DNA from 3 places in the Mesobacillus sp. ABV4_180 genome. Region 3 is predicted to be linked to each of the others. Evidence: a T-box and tRNA genes for the amino acid it is inferred to sense, from the RefSeq annotation. Region 3 holds a T-box; the other regions hold tRNA genes.
What was found. A T-box is a leader RNA that pairs with one kind of tRNA and senses whether it is charged. The one in region 3 lies ahead of tyrS (tyrosine--tRNA ligase), so its partner is inferred to be a tRNA-Tyr.

Region 1: it has a tRNA-Tyr gene. The T-box ahead of tyrS (tyrosine--tRNA ligase) is inferred to sense a tRNA for this amino acid. The anticodon was not compared.
Region 2: it has a tRNA-Tyr gene. The T-box ahead of tyrS (tyrosine--tRNA ligase) is inferred to sense a tRNA for this amino acid. The anticodon was not compared.

What each region holds. Positions count from the first base shown of each region.
Region 1 covers NZ_JBSWTJ010000001.1:116,669-124,353, reverse strand. Annotated here, with positions in the region: rRNA gene ACXAEA_RS00670 (23S ribosomal RNA) at 1-739, shown strand, start outside; rRNA gene rrf (5S ribosomal RNA) at 858-973, shown strand; tRNA gene ACXAEA_RS00660 (tRNA-Asn) at 1,055-1,129, shown strand; tRNA gene ACXAEA_RS00655 (tRNA-Thr) at 1,172-1,244, shown strand; tRNA gene ACXAEA_RS00650 (tRNA-Glu) at 1,263-1,334, shown strand; tRNA gene ACXAEA_RS00645 (tRNA-Val) at 1,367-1,442, shown strand; tRNA gene ACXAEA_RS00640 (tRNA-Thr) at 1,473-1,548, shown strand; tRNA gene ACXAEA_RS00635 (tRNA-Tyr) at 1,554-1,638, shown strand; tRNA gene ACXAEA_RS00630 (tRNA-Gln) at 1,693-1,767, shown strand; tRNA gene ACXAEA_RS00625 (tRNA-Lys) at 1,834-1,906, shown strand; tRNA gene ACXAEA_RS00620 (tRNA-Gly) at 1,979-2,053, shown strand; tRNA gene ACXAEA_RS00615 (tRNA-Ala) at 2,057-2,132, shown strand; gene rocF (arginase) at 2,358-3,254, shown strand; gene ACXAEA_RS00605 (Spo0E family sporulation regulatory protein-aspartic acid phosphatase) at 3,342-3,512, opposite strand; gene sigW (RNA polymerase sigma factor SigW) at 3,775-4,338, shown strand; gene ACXAEA_RS00595 (anti-sigma factor family protein) at 4,355-5,008, shown strand; gene cdaA (diadenylate cyclase CdaA) at 5,221-6,048, shown strand; gene ACXAEA_RS00585 (CdaR family protein) at 6,041-7,273, shown strand; gene glmM (phosphoglucosamine mutase) at 7,312-7,685, shown strand, end outside.
Region 2 covers NZ_JBSWTJ010000001.1:3,643,498-3,651,182, forward strand. Annotated here, with positions in the region: gene ACXAEA_RS18585 (PrkA family serine protein kinase) at 1-699, opposite strand, end outside; gene nfsA (oxygen-insensitive NADPH nitroreductase) at 1,023-1,772, opposite strand; gene trmL (tRNA (uridine(34)/cytosine(34)/5-carboxymethylaminomethyluridine(34)-2'-O)-methyltransferase TrmL) at 1,834-2,313, opposite strand; gene ACXAEA_RS18600 (amidase domain-containing protein) at 2,437-3,324, opposite strand; gene queG (tRNA epoxyqueuosine(34) reductase QueG) at 3,413-4,570, opposite strand; gene ACXAEA_RS18610 (B3/B4 domain-containing protein) at 4,674-5,342, shown strand; tRNA gene ACXAEA_RS18615 (tRNA-Gly) at 5,501-5,574, opposite strand; tRNA gene ACXAEA_RS18620 (tRNA-Leu) at 5,626-5,710, opposite strand; tRNA gene ACXAEA_RS18625 (tRNA-Cys) at 5,753-5,827, opposite strand; tRNA gene ACXAEA_RS18630 (tRNA-Gly) at 5,836-5,910, opposite strand; tRNA gene ACXAEA_RS18635 (tRNA-Gln) at 5,915-5,989, opposite strand; tRNA gene ACXAEA_RS18640 (tRNA-His) at 6,028-6,103, opposite strand; tRNA gene ACXAEA_RS18645 (tRNA-Trp) at 6,115-6,188, opposite strand; tRNA gene ACXAEA_RS18650 (tRNA-Tyr) at 6,195-6,279, opposite strand; tRNA gene ACXAEA_RS18655 (tRNA-Phe) at 6,350-6,425, opposite strand; tRNA gene ACXAEA_RS18660 (tRNA-Asp) at 6,431-6,506, opposite strand; tRNA gene ACXAEA_RS18665 (tRNA-Met) at 6,547-6,620, opposite strand; tRNA gene ACXAEA_RS18670 (tRNA-Val) at 6,639-6,714, opposite strand; tRNA gene ACXAEA_RS18675 (tRNA-Glu) at 6,735-6,806, opposite strand; tRNA gene ACXAEA_RS18680 (tRNA-Ser) at 6,823-6,914, opposite strand; tRNA gene ACXAEA_RS18685 (tRNA-Asn) at 6,918-6,992, opposite strand; rRNA gene rrf (5S ribosomal RNA) at 7,060-7,175, opposite strand; rRNA gene ACXAEA_RS18695 (23S ribosomal RNA) at 7,324-7,685, opposite strand, start outside.
Region 3 covers NZ_JBSWTJ010000001.1:1,274,985-1,282,669, forward strand. Annotated here, with positions in the region: gene acsA (acetate--CoA ligase) at 1-351, shown strand, start outside; gene ACXAEA_RS06370 (transglycosylase domain-containing protein) at 457-3,366, opposite strand; T-box leader at 3,509-3,725, shown strand; gene tyrS (tyrosine--tRNA ligase) at 3,800-5,059, shown strand; gene rpsD (30S ribosomal protein S4) at 5,340-5,942, opposite strand; gene ACXAEA_RS06385 (sensor domain-containing diguanylate cyclase) at 6,407-7,685, shown strand, end outside.

The DNA of each region.
Region 1 (7,685 bases), 1.2 Mb from region 3:
CGTCGGTGGGATACTACCCTGGCTGTATTGAAATTCTAACCCGCGCCCCTGATCGGGGCGGGAGACAGTGTCAGGTGGGCAGTTTGACTGGGGCGGTCGCCTCCTAAAGAGTAACGGAGGCGCCCAAAGGTTCCCTCAGAATGGTTGGAAATCATTCGCAGAGTGTAAAGGCACAAGGGAGCTTGACTGCGAGACCTACAAGTCGAGCAGGGACGAAAGTCGGGCTTAGTGATCCGGTGGTTCCGCATGGAAGGGCCATCGCTCAACGGATAAAAGCTACCCCGGGGATAACAGGCTTATCTCCCCCAAGAGTCCACATCGACGGGGAGGTTTGGCACCTCGATGTCGGCTCATCGCATCCTGGGGCTGTAGTCGGTCCCAAGGGTTGGGCTGTTCGCCCATTAAAGCGGTACGCGAGCTGGGTTCAGAACGTCGTGAGACAGTTCGGTCCCTATCCGTCGTGGGCGCAGGAAATTTGAGAGGAGCTGTCCTTAGTACGAGAGGACCGGGATGGACGCACCGCTGGTGTACCAGTTGTCTTGCCAAAGGCATCGCTGGGTAGCTATGTGCGGACGGGATAAGTGCTGAAAGCATCTAAGCATGAAGCCCCCCTCAAGATGAGATTTCCCATAGCGCAAGCTAGTAAGAACCCTGAAAGATGATCAGGTTGATAGGTCAGAGGTGGAAGCGCGGTGACGTGTGGAGCTGACTGATACTAATCGTTCGAGGACTTAACCAAATAGATCATTCGTTCTTCTTGAATTCTTCTTACAACATTATCTAGTTTTGAGGGAATGAAAATTTCTCTTGAAAAATGCATAAAAGACAGTATAATAAATATTGTTCTTGAAAAATTGTCTGGTGGCGATGGCGAGAAGGTCACACCCGTTCCCATACCGAACACGGAAGTTAAGTTTCTCAGCGCCGATGGTAGTTGGGGGTTTCCCCCTGTGAGAGTAGGACGCCGCCGGGCAATGTTGCAATTTCATCTTGGACAAACTACTAAGATGAGGCAACCGAATCATCTGCAAGAGTTATGTTAAATTACCATTATTCCGCAGTAGCTCAGTGGTAGAGCACTCGGCTGTTAACCGAGCGGTCGTAGGTTCGAATCCTACCTGCGGAGCCATTATCTCTAAATGACGAAAGTCATTTGAGCTGGCAGCAAAATGCTTCCATAGCTCAGCAGGTAGAGCACTTCCATGGTAAGGAAGAGGTCAGCGGTTCGAGCCCGCTTGGAAGCTCTCAAAATATTATTATATGGCCCCTTGGTCAAGCGGTTAAGACACCGCCCTTTCACGGCGGTAACACGGGTTCGAATCCCGTAGGGGTCACTTAGTTTTTTTACAACAAGGAACATACTAATGGAGGATTAGCTCAGCTGGGAGAGCATCTGCCTTACAAGCAGAGGGTCGGCGGTTCGATCCCGTCATCCTCCACCATTATTTTTCACACAGTGAAATACACATTTTGCCGGTGTAGCTCAATTGGTAGAGCAACTGACTTGTAATCAGTAGGTTGGGGGTTCAAGTCCTCTCGCCGGCACCATATGTGGAGGGGTAGCGAAGTGGCTAAACGCGGCGGACTGTAAATCCGCTCCCTCAGGGTTCGGCGGTTCGAATCCGTCCCCCTCCACCATTTTAATACATATCAAAATTGGACAAGCAATTGATGTCCTTTTTATTTTTTCATTGGGCTATAGCCAAGCGGTAAGGCAACGGACTTTGACTCCGTCATGCGTTGGTTCGAATCCATCTAGCCCAGCCATTTTTATTTTCTTTTTTGCATTAAAAGGTGCTAAAGAGACGATGAATAGGGTAGATTATATCCTATGAGCCATTAGCTCAGTCGGTAGAGCATCTGACTTTTAATCAGAGGGTCGAAGGTTCGAGTCCTTCATGGCTCACTTATGTTAGGACCCCTAAGGATAAACTTAACCCTTTATTTTTAGGGGTTTTATCGATATAATAAATGATACGCGGAAGTAGTTCAGTGGTAGAATACAACCTTGCCAAGGTTGGGGTCGCGGGTTCGAATCCCGTCTTCCGCTCCATATGGGGCCTTAGCTCAGCTGGGAGAGCGCCTGCCTTGCACGCAGGAGGTCAGCGGTTCGATCCCGCTAGGCTCCACCATCACACTACATAAATACCATTTCAGTCATAAATCCAACAGGGTTTATGGCTTTTTTTATGCTTAGAAGCAGAGGGCTTTATAATTTTCCCCCGCACACCTATTATGACTATTAATTCAATCAATTCGAAACCGTATATATATTCATTAAATTGTCCAGTTGAGTCATTGAAATGAAAGCGTTTAAAATAAGGGGAGAGATGAGAGAATGCAAGGGGGAGAATTATATGAAGAAACTTTCAATTATTGGCATGCCGATGGACCTGGGTCAGATGAGAAGGGGAGTCGACATGGGCCCGAGTGCGATTCGCTATGCAGGTATCAATGAAAGATTAAGAGTGTTATTTGATGAGATAGAGGATTTAGGTGATATCGCCGTCGGCAGGCCAGAGGTGAAGATTGATCCTAACAGCAACCTCCGCAATCTGGAGCTGGTTGCTGAAAAAAATAATCTGCTTGCTGATGAAGTCGATAAAATCATTGAGTCGGGTTCATTTCCGCTAGTTTTAGGTGGGGACCATAGCATTGCCATTGGTACATTGGCAGGGGTTTCGAAGCATTATAAAAACCTTGGGGTCATATGGTATGACGCACATGGGGATTTAAACACAGCAGAAACGTCACCATCAGGAAATATCCACGGCATGCCACTGGCTGCCAGCATCGGTCTTGGCCATGAAATGCTTACGCAATTAGGTGGTTACGCACCTAAGGTAAAGCCGGAAAACATCGTGATAATCGGGGCGCGTGCTCTTGATGATGGTGAGAAGAAGTTAATTAAGGAACTCGGCATCAAAGTCTTTACTATGCATGAAATTGATCGACTTGGAATGGCTGCGGTAATGGAAGAAACAATTAATTATCTAAAAGAAAAGACAGATGGTGTTCACCTGTCACTTGATCTTGATGGATTGGATCCTACAGATGCACCAGGAGTGGGGACACCGGTGATGGGCGGAATCAGCTACCGTGAGAGCCACCTGGCAATGGAAATGCTGGCAGAAGCAAAAATCATCACTTCTGCGGAATTCGTTGAGGTAAATCCGATTCTTGACGAAAAGAACAGAACAGCAGTTGCAGCAGTGGCTTTGATGGGATCGTTATTTGGTGAAAAACTATTGTAATCCAGAATAGCAACAGGAATATAATTTTATTAACCTGTAAAAAAATAAGAGCAGCGGCCAGATTTTGGGCTACTGCTCTTTTTATCATTAATATAGAACTGTCTTTTTTGAAGATAAGTGATAATATTTATTTAATAAATGGTCGAGTTTTATGCTAATATCTACCACTCGTTGATTTGACAGCGAGGTTTTTGCGGCCAGTTCAACCATTTCTTTACGGCAATTTTCAATATCCTTCAACAAAGCTTCTGCACACATTGCGAAAATTCCTCGCTTTCACTAAATATAGTCCATTTATACCCTGTAAAAAACTTTTTAAACCAAACTGGTAAAAATTTGTTAATATTAACTTGTCGAGTTTTTTAGACTTTTTTCGCAGAGCTGCATTATAAGAAATCCTGCGAGAAGAAATGAACGTTTTGTCTAATACATATATAAATAAAGTTTTTATAAAAAAATGAAACCTTTTCCGGAATCGATTCGTATATCGATTAGCCGCATAAAGCGCGGAGGTAAAATAATGGAGACGATCGTAAAACACAGAATAAAACAGGTCATCAAAGGAGACCAGAATGCCTATGGGGAGATTGTTGAAATATACAAGGACAAGGTATTTCAGCTTTGCTACCGTATGCTCGGCAATCGGCATGAGGCAGAGGATATTTCACAGGAAGCCTTTATCCGTGCATATATCAATATTAACAGTTTCAATCAAAGCTTGAAATTTTCAACCTGGCTTTATAGGATTGCTACCAACCTTTGCATTGACAGGATCCGCAAAAAGAAACCAGATTATTTTCTTGATGCAGAAGTACCGGGCACGGAAGGCTTGACGATGTATTCACAAGTCCCTTCTGAAACCCCATTGCCAGAGGATGAGGTTGAAAGTATCGAACTGCAGGACAGGATTCAAAAAGAAATTTCAAAATTACCCGATAAATATAGATCAGTCATCGTATTAAAGTATATTGAGGAGCTAAGCCTGAATGAGATCAGCGAAATTCTGGATCTCCCGCTTGGCACAGTAAAGACGAGGATCCATCGAGGAAGAGAAGCCTTAAGGCAGCAACTGCGAAACGTATAAGGTGAGGTGAAAGAAAATGAAATGTCCCGAACATATTATTGACTATATGCATGAATATTTAGATGATGAAATATCTGAAGAACATGAAAAGATTTTAAGAGAGCATCTACAGAGCTGTACAGATTGCCAGGAATACTTCAGGGAGCTGAACAAAGCAATCGCTCTTGTGCAAAGTACCTCGCATATCCAGGCACCAGATGATTTTACCTCGAAGGTAATGGCTGGGTTGCCGAAAGAAAAGAAGAAGACGGAAATCCAGCGATGGTTCAGGAGCCATCCATTATTGACAGCGGCCTCTCTGTTCCTGGCTTTAATGGCAGGAAGCATCTTGACGACCTGGAACGAAGAGCACCAGTTCTCCGTATCCAAGCAGCCGAACCTGGTCGTGGAAAATGACACCGTCATCGTTCCTGAAGGTGAAGTGGTCAAGGGAGACGTTGTGGTCCGCAACGGCAAAGTCAAGATCGAGGGTGAGGTCCAGGGCAATGTCACAGTGATCAACGGTGAATTGATCAAGGGTGAGAAATACCTGGCTTCTGCAGGTAATGTGACAGGAGAAATAACAGAGGTCAATGAAGTGTTTGAATGGATCTGGTATCATATCAAAAAGACAGTAAAGAACGCAGTAGACCTTTTTGAAAACGATGAAAAGGAACAGTCATTCCAATAGGAGTGACTGTTTTTTAGGTTATCTGGGCGACTAAATTGCAGACGTATGACATCATTATTATTTTAAAGTGCTCTTATGTTATAATGAAAAAGTTATCTTTGTTTTATAGGCTGAAGTGTGCATTGATCATCTTCAACTTCCGCTTTTAATCAAAAAGCTGTTTTCGCCGCATTGCGAAAATAAGCCCTTACTAAACTATTGGAGGAAGTGCAATGTCGTTTGCGGATTTCGATATCTTAGAATATCTAGCCAATATTGTTGACATACTCCTGGTTTGGTTCGTCATTTATAAGCTGATTGCGATCATTCGTGGAACGAAGGCTGTCCAGCTTTTAAAAGGGATCTTTGTCATCCTGATTGTAAAGTTTGTCAGTGATTTCTTCGGATTGAACACGCTCAGCTGGATGATGGAGCAAGTGTTAACCTGGGGATTCCTGGCCATTATCATCATATTCCAGCCCGAATTAAGACGGGCGCTCGAGCAGCTCGGCCGAGGGCGGCTTTTTGCCAGATCGGGGCTGCAGGAAGAGGAAGATGAAGAAAAGATGGTGGAGGCCATTATCAAGGCAACCGATTATATGGCTAAACGCCGAATCGGAGCGTTGATTTCAATTGAAAGAGAAACGGGAATGAGTGATTACATAGAAACAGGCATTCCGCTTCAGTCGAAAATTTCTTCTGAATTGCTTATTAATCTGTTCATCCCGAATACACCGCTTCATGATGGAGCTGTTGTCATACAGAAAAACATCGTAGCTGCTGCGGCATGTTATTTGCCGCTGTCAGAAAGTCCGTTCATTTCGAAGGAGCTGGGCACTAGACACAGGGCTGCGCTTGGAATCAGTGAAGTAACCGACAGCATAACGATTGTCGTTTCTGAGGAGACAGGAAATGTTTCGGTTACCCGGAACGGCGAGCTTTACCGTGACTTGAGCGGTGAAACGCTAAGGGAACTGCTGGCAGCAGAGTTGATTTCACCATCAAGAATCAAACAGGCAGCTTCTACCCGCTGGAACTGGAGGGGGAAGAAAAATGGATAGATGGATGGATAACCCATGGTTCATAAAGGTTGTTGCCCTTGTCCTTGCAATCTTGCTCTTTGGGTCTGTTCCTAAAAATGACCCTAGCAAGCCTGGTGATGTGAATGTCCCATCCGACGAAAAGGTCGAGATCATTGAAGATGTACCGGTAAAAAGAATTTATGACACCGACACCCTGGTCGTATCAGGGGTTCCGGAGACCGTTTCTGTGACACTCCAAGGGCCTAAAAACCTTGTGCAGCAGGCTAAGACATTAAGGAACTTTGAAGTGTTCGTAGACCTGACTGACGCAGAAATGGGCAAGCAACGTGTACCAATAACAATTAAGGATGTATCTGATCGCCTCACCGTAACAATTGAACCTGGATATGCAAATGTTTCTGTCCAGGAGAAAGTGACGAAGGAATTCAAGGTTGAGGCAGAGTTCAGCGGAAACATCGTCGAAGAAGGCTATATCGCGGAGAAACCTACAGTAGAGCCGAATAGTGTCCAGATAACAGGCGCCAAGGATGTTGTCGACAGAATCACTTATGTCAAGGCGACTGTCAATTCTTCAGGGAAAATATCTGAAACAATCACACGTGAAGCAAGTGTCCTTGTATTAGATAAAGAAATGAATAAGCTTGATGTCGATGTAGAACCGCAAATGGTCGAAGTAACCATCCCGGTCAAAAGCTCAAGCAAAAAGGTACCGATTGATATTGTCCGTAAAGGAAACCCTCCAAGCGGAGTAACGATAGATTCCATTGATTTAGAGACGGAGGAAGCTGAAATCATTGCCGACCCAGATGTTCTTTCTAAAGTGGAGAGCGTCCGTGTAGAGGTGGATGTAAGTGAAATTGATGAGGATTCCGAAATCACCCTCCCAGTAATCATCGGGAATGGCGTGGTCAAGGTGGCACCGGAGACAGTGAAGGTTACCGTCAATGTCACGAAGGCATCGGAGAAGAAGATTTCCAATATCCCGATTGAAATTGAAGGTGCAGATGAGGGGTATGAGGTAGATTTCCTTAACCCACAAGACGGACAAATGAACATTACCGTGGTGGGGCCGAGTGATATTGTCTCCCCGCTGGCCGCTGATGATTTTAAAATATCGATCGATGTGTCAGGTTTGGCTGACGGTAACCATGAGATCGATATGAAGGTATCCGCGCCTCAAAATATTACGTGGAAACTGGATAGAGGAAAAGCCAATATATCAGTTGCGAAAAAAGAAGCATAAATTGACTGCAATTTTTCATACAAGGAGAGATTTTAAGAATGGGTAAATATTTCGGTACAGACGGAGTACGCGGTGTTGCAAATAGTGAATTGACACCAGAATTGGCTTTTAAACTTGGCCGTTTTGGAGGCTATGTCCTGACAAAGGAACATGATCGTCCAAAGGTGTTAATTGGCCGTGACACACGTATTTCTGGCCACATGCTTGAAGGAGCGCTAGTAGCCGGCTTATTATCGATCGGAGCCGAAGTCATGAGGCTCGGCGTCATCTCTACACCTGGTGTATCTTATTTGACTAAGGCTCTTGGTGCACAGGCAGGTGTCATGATCTCCGCTTCTCACAACCCGGTGGCGGATAATGGCATCAAGTTCTTTGGCCCGGATGGTTACAAACTTTCGGACGACCAGGAAAA
Region 2 (7,685 bases), 2.4 Mb from region 3:
ATCAGATTCAGAACCATATTCGGCGATGGTCGAGAAGTCAATACTTCCTGTCAGGTCTGCGATATCCTGTGATTTTGGATCAGACGGGCTGAATGTTCCAATTCCGGTTCTCTTATCCTCGGAGAAGAAAATCCGTTCAACGATCACATCTTCGATTCTGCCTCCATATTCCTGTTCAAGCCGCATCATATTCAGCGGAGATAAATTGCCTTCAATGCGGATGCCATATTCATCATAGAAATCCTTGCGCAGATGGTGGGGAATCATATGAAGCGGGTCTTCATGCATCGGGCACCCTTTAATCGCGAAGATCGCTCCCCTGTCTGTATGGGAATATGCCTCAAGGCCTCTTTTCAGCATTGTTACCAGTGTCGACTTACCGCCGCTTACCGGTCCCATCAGAAGAAGGATCCTCTTCCTGACATCCAATCTTTTTGCTGCCGGATGGAAATATTCCTCGACAAGCCTTTCCAATGGTTCTTCAAGGCCGAATAACTGGGAATTAAAGAAGGAATAGCGCTTCTTGCCTTTTACATTTTCAATCCCCGCATCTTTGATCATATTATACACACGCGAATGTGCAGATTGAGCAACCCAAGGCTGTTCTTTGACAATTTCCAGATACTCCCTGAACGTCCCTTCCCACTTCAGCTTCTCTTCATCCTGGCGATACATTTCAATCTTTTTTAAAATATCCATATGGACCTCCCCATGTAGCGTTATCAAGAGACGATTAATAAATTCTATGCAGCAAACAATTTGAACATGCGTAAACGTTCTACAGTCATGGCTGTCCTTTTTGCTGGTGGCATGAAAAAATCAGCTCATCCTTCACAGTTTGGATATAATAAGCTATAATTAAGTTTATCTGGACAAAATCGATTAAAGGGAGGCTTATATACATGCGACTGCTTCTAATATTAGGCGTTACCGCTGCATTCCTAGCCGCGATCTTTACTTCTGGTTACGATGATAAGCCGGGAATCAATAAAAAGTAAAAAAGCTGCCATTAGGCAGCTTTTTTACTTTTTATTCAAATTTTGCTTTTCCACAAACTCTTTCATATACATCCGCGATTTCCGCCCGAGCATTTTTGCCATTTGTCCGGTCCATGTATCCTTGCGTTTCCCGTCAGTTCTTTCCTGGTAATACTCCGAGATAGTTTGATTATAGTCCTGGAGCTGTGATTCGAACTTATTCCGATCCTGCAGATACTCATTTTCCATATAAACGTGCTCTAGAGGCAGCCTTGGCTTCAGATCCGTTTCCTGATCGGGATAACCTGCTGCAAGCCCAAATAACGGCACAACATATTCAGGTAATTTCAATAATTCTTTTACTGCTTCAAGATCGTTGCGGATTCCGCCAATATAGCATATCCCCAGCCCCATCGATTCGGCAGCGATTGCAGCATTCTGGGCAGCCAGTGAAGCATCAATGAGCGCAACCATATACTTCTCCGTGCTTTCAATCGAATCCAGCAAATCAGCATGTTCCATCTCGCCAATGATTTTATGGCGATGAAGGTCAGCACAGAACACAAAGAAATGTCCATTTGCCGCCACATAAGCCTGGTCGCCAGCCAATTCAGCAAGCTTGTCCTTTTTCTCCTGGTCCGTTACTCCAATAATGGAATAAGCCTGAATGAAGCTTGAAGTGGATGCAGCCTGGGCACTTTTTACGATTGTCTCAATCTGTGTTCGATCGAGAAGCTTATCTTTAAATCGCCTTATAGAACGATGCTGTAAAATTGTTTCTATAACCTGGTTCATTTTGTGCCAACTCCTTTGTGATTCTTAAATAATGTTAAAAAGGAGACCTGGATAAGGTCCCCTAATTTTTCCGTAATTCTCTGTAATCCTGCTGGCGAAGTGCTTCATAGATCAAAATGGCCGCTGTATTTGATAAGTTCAATGAACGAATATTCTCATTCATCGGCAGCCTCAGGCATCGATCAAGATTTTCTTCAATCACTTCTTTTGGCAATCCCGTTGTTTCCCGGCCAAAAATAAAGAAGAACTCTTTTTCAGAAGCACTGTAATCAAAATCCGAGTGAGCCTTTTTGCCAAATTTGGTTACATAGAAAAATTCCCCGCCAGAGTTTTGGTTATAGAAATCTTCGAGCGAATCATAATAATGAATCTTCACATGCTCCCAATAATCCAAACCCGCACGCTTCAGCATCTTATCGTCGGTGGAGAACCCCAACGGCCTTATTAAATGTAGCTCCGTATCCGTACCGGCACATGTGCGCGCAATATTGCCTGTGTTTGCAGGAATCAGCGGCTGGTATAATACAACATGAAATGCCATGAAACTTTCACCTCTGTTAAAAACTCTAACAGCTATTATACCACTTCACGGCAGGACGACAAAAGAAATGCAGTCCGAGTTTGACGCTGCAAGTAAAAAAACAGGACCATCCCAATCCGTCGGTTACTCATCCTGGTCATCAGTAATCGTAAAAAACTTGTATTTAATATTGGGGGTATAGGCTGTTGAATCCTCATATGCCCAGTATCTCATCCGGCTATTGTAAGTGTGCGCGTTAACAAGCGGCATTCCATTCGCATCATGGCCAGTGACAATCGTTGTATGGTCAAATCGGCCATCCCCCTGAAAATCATAGCAGATGACATCCCCTAGCTTGAGCTTCTCAGCACTGTCTACCTCTCTTGCCCTCAAACCCAGCTTTTGAGCAGGGAGATACCAGCGCATCGCATTGGCCACGGTCCAGCTGAAACTCCAATTATCATTCTGCATCCACCAGCCATTGCTGCGGTTCGGGTAGCCCCGCATAGGTGCCCCGCCGACATGAAGACATTGCGAAATATAATTTGTGCAATCGACCTCGAACTTCTTATAAGCGGGATTGAATTCATTCCACCATCTCTCAGCATATTGGACAGCCTTCAGCCTGTCGTACCGGAACCCCTTCCTCCCATGCTCCTCTTGGTCTGAAATAGCTGGGACAGCCTCAGCTCCTGCTCTTGCAGGCTCCACTTCATTCAGTTTACTATCGTTCACCAGTATTCCTTTATAGAATTCCGCATGCCTTTTTTCAACTTCTTCTTCCATGTAAAATATATCTCGTTGCCTGATTAAATATTGAAAATGGACCGAATACATAATCGAGGTATTTTCTTGATTTTCCACCATTCGATCAACCTTGCCCTTTGCCCTTGCCTTTACTATTTCAGCTGACCTCTTCGCACAGCTTTGCTTCTTCTGCTCTATTGCCGGACATTCATGCAATTGATTGCGGGGCATGGAAACACATTGAAGGACACGCTGTTCCAGAAGCTCCTGCAGTTGCTCACGCATGTTCATCACTCCCTTCACCATTCATATGTATGAAGGGAGTCAACGTTTAAGGCATAAAAAAAGAATGGATTCAATAAAATCCATTCTTCTACAACGGTGTATTCGCCTTAGCCCCATCTGCGAAGAATTCCAGTCCCTTGCCGATTTCAACCAGCACTTCCTCATCTTTTTCGACCTCTGCTGAAAAATTCAATGCGTCATATGCATCTGTACCGCCGATTTTCCCCAGGGCCCATGCTGCTGTCCCTCTAAGCACTGGCCTTGGGTCTTCTTTTAAAACGGTAATAAGATCCGGAATGGCTGATTCATCCTTATAATGAGCAAGAGCAATAATCGCATTGCGCTGGATTGGTTTCTTCCCTCTCCAAGACCCGGAAACATGACCGAACTTTTCCTTAAAGTCACGATTGCTCATTGTCAGCAAAGGCTTCAAAAGAGGTTTTGCAATCTCAGGATCCGGTTCCATTTCCGTATGGAAGTGAAAATCTTTCCCTTTATTCTCAGGACAAACGGTCTGGCATGTATCACATCCATATAAGCGGTTGCCCAGCTTTTCCCTGAACTCATCGGCAAGAAAGCCCTTTGTTTGCGTAACGAAGGCAATACACCTCTGCGCATCAAGCTGCCCGCCCTGCACCAAAGCACCCGTAGGGCAGACATCCACACATTTATTGCAGCTGCCGCAGCGATCTTCCATAGGAGCATCAGGTTCAAATGGGATATTCGTAATCATTTCCCCTAAATACACATAGGATCCAAATTCAGGTGTGATGATTGAACAATTCTTTCCGCTCCAGCCAATGCCAGCCCGTTCAGCAACAGCCCTGTCAACCAGTTCCCCGGTATCGACCATTGACTTGAACCTGGCATCAGGAACCTTTTCAGCTATATACGCCTCGAGCTTTTGCAGCCGGTCTCGAAGCACAGTGTGATAATCAGTTCCCCATGATGCACGGCAGAAGATCCCTCTTCTTTCCCCCTTTTTGCTGACCACTGTTGTTCTCATCTTTGAAGGGTAAGCCAAGGCTATAGAGATAATTGACTTAGGACTTTCAAAAATCAGGGCAGGCTCCGTTCTCTTTTCAATGTCTTTTTCCTCAAACCCGGATTGATATTGAAGTTCCTGCTGTCTGTATAATCGGATTTTCATTTCCTCAAAAGCAGACGGGGCAGCAAAGCCAATTTTATCAATCCCAATCGTTTTGCTGTAAGCAATGATATCCCGTTTCAAGCTTAAGGTATCCATGGTAGTTCCTCCTTTCCAATTTGATATCTATATAAATCCTGACATTTAAAAGTAAATTACTTTTATGATAAACTATTTTAAAGCAGTTTTGGAGGTGGAATCAATGGAAATTCAAGTTACAAGCTCAATATGCGATCTCATTCCCGATTTTTCAGTAGGAATCATCGAATACAACGATATCCAGGTAGGCGCTTCTCCGCAAATGTTGAAAGGCAGGCTACAGCTTTTCCAGGAATCAATTTACTTTGACCTTTTGGAAAAGAGTATAACCGACCTCCAAGGCATCAAGGAATGGCGCGCCATATTCAAAACTACCGGAAAGGATCCCAATCGATACAGACACTCAGCCGAAGCTCTTTACCGGCGGGTAACAAAGCAAAACTATCTGCAGCCGATACATAGCGCAATCGACTTAAATAATTTCTTCTCACTAGAATACCAGACACCAATAGGAGTCTATGACAGTGATAAATTGCATGGGAATGTAACAATCAAAATTGGAGATGAAAGCGAAGAATACGCTGGACTGAACGGAAGGACAAATAACTTAGGCAACTTGATCGTCTCTGCTGATGACGAAGGCCCCTTCGGCAGCCCTTTCGTCGATTCGGCAAGAACCTCGGTTACAGAAAGTACGACAAACGCACTTCAAATCGTTTACTTAAGACCATCTTCTACTCACGAAGACAAGAAAAAAATGACGGAATCACTGATGAACATGTTCACCCAAATCCATGGTGGAACAGGCACGTATAAAATTGTGGGATGCTGATGCATCCTTTTTCTGTTCAACGACAATCAGAACCCATTAACAATCAATCTTTTATATAACTTTTTAGTTCAATTACATACTTACAATTGAATTCGTAAAAAGAAAAAACGCAACACTTCGTTTTAGAGAAACGAAATGCTGCGTTAGTCACGTATGTATGGAGCGGGTGATGGGAATCGAACCCACTACATCAGCTTGGAAGGCTGAGGTTTTACCAGTAAACTACACCCGCATACATATCTTTGAAAATAAAGAAAACAGGTTATCCTGTTTATATTAAAAGTGGTACCGGTGGTCGGGGTCGAACCGACACTCCAGAAGGAACACGATTTTGAGTCGTGCGCGTCTGCCAATTCCGCCACACCGGCATATTAAATTGATCTTTCTTACTGCTCACACTAGAAATCTAGTGGAGGCGGCAACCGGATTTGAACCGGTGAATAAAGGTTTTGCAGACCTTTGCCTTACCACTTGGCTATGCCGCCGAACATTTTGGAGCGGAAGACGGGATTCGAACCCGCGACCCCAACCTTGGCAAGGTTGTATTCTACCACTGAACTACTTCCGCAAAATGGCTGGGCTAGCTGGATTCGAACCAACGCATGACGGAGTCAAAGTCCGTTGCCTTACCGCTTGGCTATAGCCCAATATATTGTATGCAACAATATTAATTTTGTGATTATAATGGGGCGACTGATGGGAATCGAACCCACGAATGCCTGAACCACAATCAGGTGCGTTAACCACTTCGCCACAATCGCCATTATAAAATTGGCAGGGGTAGCAGGAATCGAACCCACACCAAAGGTTTTGGAGACCTTCGTTCTACCTTTAAACTATACCCCTGTAAAATGGTGGAGGGGGACGGATTCGAACCGCCGAACCCTGAGGGAGCGGATTTACAGTCCGCCGCGTTTAGCCACTTCGCTACCCCTCCATTATAACATGATTTCAAGTTTTAAAAAAGCCATTTCATCATGTTTCCTGGTACATCAGATTTGCATATATGGTGGCTCAGGACGGAATCGAACCGCCGACACAAGGATTTTCAGTCCTTTGCTCTACCGACTGAGCTACTGAGCCACAAATGGCGGTCCCGACCGGGATCGAACCGGCGATCTCCTGCGTGACAGGCAGGCATGTTAACCGCTACACCACGGGACCAAAGTATTTTCAAGTATATTACTTGAAAATAACTCATTGATTGCGGGGGCAGGATTTGAACCTGCGACCTTCGGGTTATGAGCCCGACGAGCTACCGGGCTGCTCCACCCCGCGACGGTAATAAAGTTTTTATGGTGGAGGATGACGGGATCGAACCGCCGACCCTCTGCTTGTAAGGCAGATGCTCTCCCAGCTGAGCTAATCCTCCATTGTTGTGAAAAAATCAAGTGACCCCTACGGGATTCGAACCCGTGTTACCGCCGTGAAAGGGCGGTGTCTTAACCGCTTGACCAAGGGGCCATGTATAAAGTTTATATGGCGGAGAGCAAGGGATTCGAACCCTTGAGACAGCGGTAACCGTCTACACGATTTCCAATCGTGCTCCTTCGACCTCTCGGACAGCTCTCCAAATGGCTCCGCAGGTAGGATTCGAACCTACGACCGCTCGGTTAACAGCCGAGTGCTCTACCACTGAGCTACTGCGGAATAATCAATATTTCTGCGACTTGGATTCACGATCCGTATCTGAGAAACTGGATGGAAAATGCATCCTGCCCGGCGGCGTCCTACTCTCACAGGGGGAAACCCCCAACTACCATCGGCGCTGAGAAGCTTAACTTCCGTGTTCGGTATGGGAACGGGTGTGACCTTCTCGCCATCGCCACCAGACATTTTTTTTCAAGACAATATCTATTATACTGCTTTTTATGCATTTTGCAAGAGAAATTTTTGAAAGTTATTTTGCTTTCGCAAAAAACTTTATTCCCTCAAAACTAGATAATGTGTAAGAAGAATTCAAGAAGAACGAATGATCTATTTGGTTAAGTCCTCGAACGATTAGTATCAGTCAGCTCCACACGTCACCGCGCTTCCACCTCTGACCTATCAACCTGATCATCTTTCAGGGTTCTTACTAGCTTGCGCTATGGGAAATCTCATCTTGAGGGGGGCTTCATGCTTAGATGCTTTCAGCACTTATCCCGTCCGCACATAGCTACCCAGCGATGCCTTTGGCAAGACAACTGGTACACCAGCGGTGCGTCCATCCCGGTCCTCTCGTACTAAGGACAGCTCCTCTCAAATTTCCTGCGCCCACGACGGATAGGGACCGAACTGTCTCACGACGTTCTGAACCCAGCTCGCGTACCGCTTTAATGGGCGAACAGCCCAACCCTTGGG
Region 3 (7,685 bases):
GATGATGTCATCATGACAGCTGGTGAACGGGTAGGGCCTTTCGAAGTAGAAAGCAAGCTTGTCGAACACCCTGCAGTTGCAGAGGCAGGCGTCATCGGCAAGCCGGATCCAGTCCGCGGTGAAATCATCAAAGCGTTCATTGCATTGCGTGATGGCTACGAGCAGTCTGAGGAATTGATCGAAGAAATTCGTCTGTTTGTGAAAAAAGGACTGGCGGCACATGCTGCACCACGTGAAATCGAGTTCCGCGACAAGCTTCCAAAAACACGAAGCGGTAAAATCATGCGCCGTGTATTGAAAGCCTGGGAACTGGACCTTCCAACTGGCGACTTGTCGACAATGGAAGACTAATATTTTTTTATGGAAGAGCGTGAATCCACTTCACGCTCTTTTTTCATTTAGCCAAAACAAACACCGCAGCCAATTGGATGCGGTGTTTGTTTTTAGATTATGTTGCTAGTTCCCATTCCCATCACTATTGCCATCTCCATCTCCATCACCCGGTGGTGGAGGTGGTGGAGGTTTTGGCGGATCCTTTGGTTTAGGATCAGTTGGTGGTGGGTCTTTTGGTTTTGGATCCTTCGGTTTGTCTTCCTTCGGTGGATCCTCAGGTTCTGGCTTTTTGCCAATCTCAATGATATTGGATGGTTTAGATTCTTTTCCAGCTATATCAACTGCTGTGATATAGAATGAACCGTCGCCGGCCTTGAAGACAAGGTCGGCGCCAGCTTTAATGCTGCCGACTTTTTTCTTGTTGTTGTAAATCCGGTAACCGACAATGTCGTTTTCAGGATGCTTGCCCCAGGTAATCGTCTTGCCTGAAAGCTTGATTCCCAATGCTGCCGGGGTTTTTCCATTCTCACTCAGCTTGTCATCCGCAACAAGGATTTTGTTCCAGGCATCCTTTTTAGGGATCAGCTGTTGAGGGTTCCTGATTTTATGGCCTATGATGCTTTCCATATATTCTGGATTCAAGATGACTCCTGACTCTGTAAATTCAGCAGGTGTTGAATCAAGTGCCAGGAAGCGTTTGTCGCCTACGAAAACGAATTTGTTTTCAACGAGGCTGTCATCCACTTTTGTCGGTGCGTACTTTGCAATGAAGTAGTCTGACTCTACAAGTCCGGCTTTCGAACATGCACTTGAAGGCAGCAAGCCTGATACTGCGCAATAAGATCTCTTGACGATTCCGCCTGGCATTTTGAAGCTTCCCTCAGGATCAACAAGCTTAGGAGCAACGGAATATGCATCGTTCATAAGGTCAGCCCAAATGTATTGGGTCCTGACTCCATAGGAAAGTCCTTTATATCTTTTTTCAAGCTGTTTGTTGTGGTCATAACCCAGCCATACCCCGAAAGATACATTAGGGTTAGTAGCTACAAACCATGCATCATAATAATCATGGCCTGTTCCTGTTTTTCCAGCCCAGTCAGAGCCGAACTTCAGTCTGCCTTTGACGGCTGTTGCAGTTCCTCGATTAATTACATCACGCATCATATCAATCGTGAGATAAGCTGTTTGAGGGCTGAAGACATCGACAGGTTCAGATTTATGCTGAAAAACGATGTTCCCATGTTTATCCACAATTTTCTCGATCATATACGCATCGATGAACTTCCCGCCATTGGCAAATGTGCCAAATGCATTGGTGTTTTCTTCAACAGTGACACCGCCCCGCAGCGATCCGATTGCTGTTGACAGGTTTTCGTAATCATCCTTTTGCAGATTAGAGAATCCCATCTTATCAAGGAAGTTTGCCGGTCTTTGACCGATGATACTCTTATATGCAAGAACAGCGGGTACGTTATAGGATTTTGTCAGTGCATGTCTTGCTGATGTCAATCCGCTGTAACTCATATCATAGTTGTTCGGCCATGCCTTGCCTGGTCCATTCAAGAATACTTGAACGTCTGGCAGGACAGAACCCGGATGCAGCTTTCCAAGTTCCATTGCAGGAGCGTAAACGAGAAGCGGCTTCATCGTCGAACCGTTTTGTCTAGGGGCCCTTGTTGCGTGATTTGTTTGTTCACGCTTGAAATTGCGGCCGCCAACAAAGCTGATGATTTTCCCCGTTTTGTTTTCGATTAAGGTAGCACCAACTTCTACAGGTTCCTGGATCACGATTGTTTTGTTCGGATCATCTGGATCCGGGACTTCCTGAGGTTTGTCACTTCCATAGTAAGGGTAGTTCTTTGCCGTTTCCTGCATTTTTTCGTAGATTTTTTTATTGATTGTTGTGTAAATCTTATAGCCATTCTGGCGCAGGTCGCGATCAGCAAGTGCTTGATACTCAGCCTTCAGATCTTTATCCTTTTCGAAATCTTCACTTTCATAGCCATCACGCTCTGCCAGGATCTTCGCCAGGATTTCTACCGAACGTGCCTCGATTTCAAACGTCAGGAATGGATATTCCTCAACAGTATTGTCACTTGGAACTTCTTTTACAAAGTCTTTCGTAATATCATAGCTGATTGCTTCTTTGAATTCTGTATCGGTAATGAATCCGGCTCCGTGCATCCTTGTAAGGACGGTTTTGAATCTTGTCATGCCCGGTTCCAGTCCAGCGGCATCCTTAAGCTTGCCATGGTCGCTGCTGAACGGCGTATAACCAAAAGGACTCTGTGGAAGGCCAGCGATAAATGCTGCCTGAGGCAAAGTAAGATCCTTTGCATCTTTTCCGAAGATTCCCTTAGCAGCAGCCTGTACACCGGCAATGTTGCTGCCATTCGCATTACGGCCAAATGTGGCAACGTTCAAATATGCTTCGAGGATTTCTTTTTTGTCGAAGAATTTCTCAAGGCGAAGGGCGAGAAGGATTTCTTTCGCTTTCCGCTCGAAGGAAATTTCATTCGTCAGAATCTGGTTCTTGATGAGCTGCTGCGTCAGTGTGCTTCCTCCGGAGGATGTCGCTGAGTTTGTGACCTCCTGGAAAAGTGCACGCATGATCGCTTTTGGAACTACACCATCATGCTCGTAAAAGTACTCATCTTCGGTTGCGACTACTGCGTTTATCAAATGGTTAGACATATCATCAAGCTTTACTTCCTCACGGTAAAGGTCCGTTCGGAGCTTGCCAAGATAAACATCGTTATCAAAATATAGATCCGATGTTTCTTCATAGTTGTAAATATCTTTCCTCATATTTTCATAAGGTCTGATTTGTTCATTCTTGACAAGGGATGCAAAGTACCCCGCACCCACCCCTCCGGCAAAACCAGCACCGAGGACTAGCACGATGATCAATAACAGCAGCATGTTCCAGACGACCGAATATGTAATCCGGGCTCCTTTTACGGTCTTTTTATTCGTAAAAATAGCACCTAAGGATTTAAGCTTCTCTTTCCAAGGCTGTTTTCCTTCATGCATTCATATCATTCCCCCTAAAATCACATACATTATAGCATAAACACGCTGTCGAAAAGACGACAATCTTAATTTTTCAGAAAATTTATGTCGAATTTGACAATATATATTGCTTTGTGGTAAAAATGCTTTATTAACTTTATAGTAAAAAGCTGTGAAGGGAATGAGTAGTGCTTCTGTCAATGTTCCAGAAAGCCGGCGGCCGCTGTGAGCCGGTACAAACAGAAGGATGAATTACCTCCCCGAGCGCCGCAGTGAACCGTTTTACAGAGTAGCCGCGGCCGGTGTAACCGTTATTTTTATTGAGTGGAAGACAATTTTGTTTTCAAGCCGGGTGGTACCGCGCATACAGCGCCCCTGCATTTATTGCAGGGGCGTTTTTTATTTCGCAAAAAATCCGGTCACGAAATATATTTTTTGAATGGAGGAAGAAAAGATGGAATTACTAAAGGATCTCGAATGGCGCGGGATTATTTACCAGCAGACGGATGAAGAGGGGCTTAAAGATGTCCTTACTAAGGAAAAGATCTCATTATACTGCGGAGTCGATCCAACTGCAGACAGCATGCACATTGGCCACTTGCTGCCATTCCTGACATTGCGCCGTTTCCAGAATGCCGGCCATCGTCCGATTGTCCTTGTCGGCGGAGCGACAGGCCTGATTGGCGACCCAAGCGGGAAGAGCGAGGAGCGTAAACTTCAAACTCTAGATCAAGTCCAGCTGAATGTAGCAGGCATCAAAAAACAGCTTGAGAAAATTTTCAGTGTTGAAGGCGAAAATGGCGCATTGATGGTCAACAACTACGACTGGGCCGGTTCCATGGATATCGTGACATTCCTGCGTGACTTCGGGAAGCATGTCGGCGTGAACTACATGCTTGCGAAGGATACAATCGCTTCAAGACTTGAAACAGGCATCTCATTTACAGAATTCACATACACAATCCTGCAGGCGATGGATTTCTTCCATTTATACGAAAAACATGACTGTAAATTGCAGATTGGCGGAAGTGACCAGTGGGGCAATATCACAACAGGTCTTGAATTGATCCGTAAAATGTCTGCAGAGGGTTCGAAGGCATTTGGTCTGACAATACCGCTTGTGACGAAAGCAGATGGAACAAAATTCGGAAAATCAGAAAGCGGCGCAGTTTGGCTGGATCCGGAAAAAACTTCTCCATACGAGTTCTACCAGTTCTGGATCAACACGGCTGATGCTGATGTGGTGAAATACTTGAAATTCTTCACTTTCCTTGGGAAAGAGGAGATTGAAGCATTAGAAAAAGCCGTTCAAGAAGAACCGCATCTGCGCAAGGCACAAAAAGCCCTGGCTGAAGAAATGACACGCATGATTCATGGCGAAGAGTCTCTTCAGCAGGCAATCAAGATTTCCGCAGCCCTTTTCAGCGGCGATGTCAAAAATTTGAGTGCTTCTGAAATTCAGCAAGGTTTCAAAGATGTTCCTTCTTTTACAGTGGAGGGGGAAGATGAGCTTGGACTGGTTGACTTGCTTGTTTCTGCAAAGATTTCACCATCAAAGCGCCAGGCTCGTGAAGATGTAGCCAATGGAGCCGTATCATTAAATGGCGACCGCGTAACGGATACAGCATATGTGCTGGGTGAAACGGACAAAATCGAAGGGCAGTTCACCATCATTCGCCGCGGTAAAAAGAAGTACTTTATGATTAAATACTAATGTAAAAACAGCCTCCATATGTACAAGGAGGCTGTTTTTGCTTTGTTTGAGCGATAAAATTGTTAGTTACCGATTCAACAAAATATTTTTCCGCGGAAATCATGGTTTATTCCGCGATTTATGCTTTAATTCCGCGAAAAGAACGACTGATTCCGCGAATTCCAATCATAATTCCGCGAATCGTATCATTTCACTCAAAAAGTGTAATAAGCGGTATACCAAAAATCCACCCAAAACAAAAACCCCAGCCAAAATGGATGGGGTTTGTTTAAGCTCTCTATTAACGAGAGTAGAATTCAACGATAAGAGCTTCGTTGATTTCAGCTGGAAGTTCAGAACGCTCAGGTAAACGAGTGAAAGTTCCTTCTAGCTTGTCTGCGTCGAAAGTCAAGAAGTCAGGTACGAAGTTGTTAACTTCGATTGCTTCTTTAACAACATCAAGGTTGCGAGACTTTTCACGAAGTGTGATTGTTTGGCCAGGAGCTACGCGGTAAGATGGGATATCTACGCGAGATCCGTCAACCATGATGTGACCGTGGTTTACTAACTGACGAGCTGCACGACGAGTGCGAGCAAGACCAAGACGGTAAACAACGTTGTCTAAACGAGCTTCAAGAAGGATCATGAAGTTTTCACCGTGCTTACCAGACATTTTGCCTGCTTTGTCAAACAGATTGCGGAACTGGCGCTCAGTTACTCCGTACATGTGGCGAAGCTTTTGCTTCTCTTGAAGTTGCAATCCGTATTCGGATAGTTTTTTACGCTGGTTAGGACCATGAGGACCTGGTGCGTAAGGGCGTTTTTCTAATTCTTTACCTGTACCGCTTAGTGAAATTCCAAGACGGCGGGATAGTTTCCAGCTTGGGCCGGTATAACGAGCCATGAATGACTCCTCCTTAGTTTTTATTTTGTAAAATAAAAACAGATTGTGATTGCCAGTTATGGGTATTTTGTTTTCATGTACCTTCGCCCTAGCAGCAGCGGGTTACGAGATACACCATCAATTTGGAATTGAGGAACAAAATACAGACACAATGTTGATCACATAGGCTGCGATATTTTACACAAAGAGTATTATATAATTTCTGCATGTGAAAAGTCAAGGCTATATTAAAAAGAAACCTGGTGTTTTAATACTATAAATTAAAAATTCTTTTTGAAAGAATACTTTGAAGTCATACTATTTTACTAGGTCTATGATATAATGAATAGTAATTGTTTTATTTTTCAAAAATTTGGATATGACCTTTGATATAGAAACTTGCCACGTGGAGAATTCCAGGCTGCAGCCTGATTAAGAGCGACATACGGATCACTTCAGAAGTGATTTTAAAACAGGTGATACATATGGAAGAAAAGTTGGAACGTGAAATATTATTAGAGCTGAAAAGCAGGTTTTTCGACTTGATCAGCACTGGCAGATCATCATTTTCTTATTCTGAAGTTCTTTCGAAAATGCTGGCTGTTCTTCGAGATTTGCTTCAAGCGAAAGAAGTCGATTTTTACAGCTATGCAGAGTGGAAACAGAGCATATATTTGGAGTCAACAACTCGCACTGCTAAAAGCGAAGCATTGTCCGGATCAATTGTTGATTACCTTGTAAGTGAGCAGGGCGGACAACGATCTTTCATTAGGTACCCTGTTTCGATGCCAGGTTATGAACTGATTTTTGTTCTGTCTTCGACGGAGAAGATTAAGGGTCTGTTTGCAATAGAAATGAAGCATCATTCGCCCCTGTTTGCTTCAGACCGGCTCTTGGAGATGATTTCGTATGAGTGTGATGCTTTTATAAAGAAAGTTCGAAACCTTGCACAAACGATCGATGAAGAAAAAAGGTACAGGCAGTTGTTCAGGGTTACCGAAAAGTTTCACTCATCAATGGATATGGACGCAGTCCTCGGGGAAATTATCGCCACTTTGCGTGAAGTGTACCCTACCTTTACTTATTACCTGCTGCTTTCCCATGATCATAAGGGTTATGGAGGCTTGCCGGTTAAAGACCTTGAATATGACAGTGAAAACCTGACTGCGATGCAATCCTATGTAAGCGGGGAAATCCAGTTTGAGGATTCCGTCATTGATAAAAATTCCATTATGTATGCTCCTTTGAAAGGAAAACAGGGTGTTTATGGAGTGCTGCAAGTACTTGCTCCGGATTCGCTTGTTTTTCCGCAAAATGAAGTGGAGTTCATAAAGCTTCTTGCCAATACGGCGGGGAGTGCCCTGGAAAATGCCAAGCTGTATGAGCAATCGAGGAAATTGGTCGCTGATTTGCAGCTGATCAACGAAACTTCCCATCAACTCAATACGAGCCTTCGTCTGACTGATACAATGAGGTTCATTTGCCGCCAGATCCTGAAATCGTTCAACGCACAGGAGGTTGGTTTTATCATGCTTGACATGGAAAACGACTACTCCATCCTTCAGGGAAGCACCAGTTTCTTCTTTTCAAAGGATGCCTCCAGGTATATTTTTGATGTCAGCAGACGAATCAGGCAGGAAATGGAAGCTTTGTTCATAGGTGATTTCACATCAGATGATGGGGAAATGTCCATTCAATATCGTTCAGTCATGGGTGTACCCATGATCCAGAGTGGAGAACTGAAAGGCTTTGCACTTGTCCTCC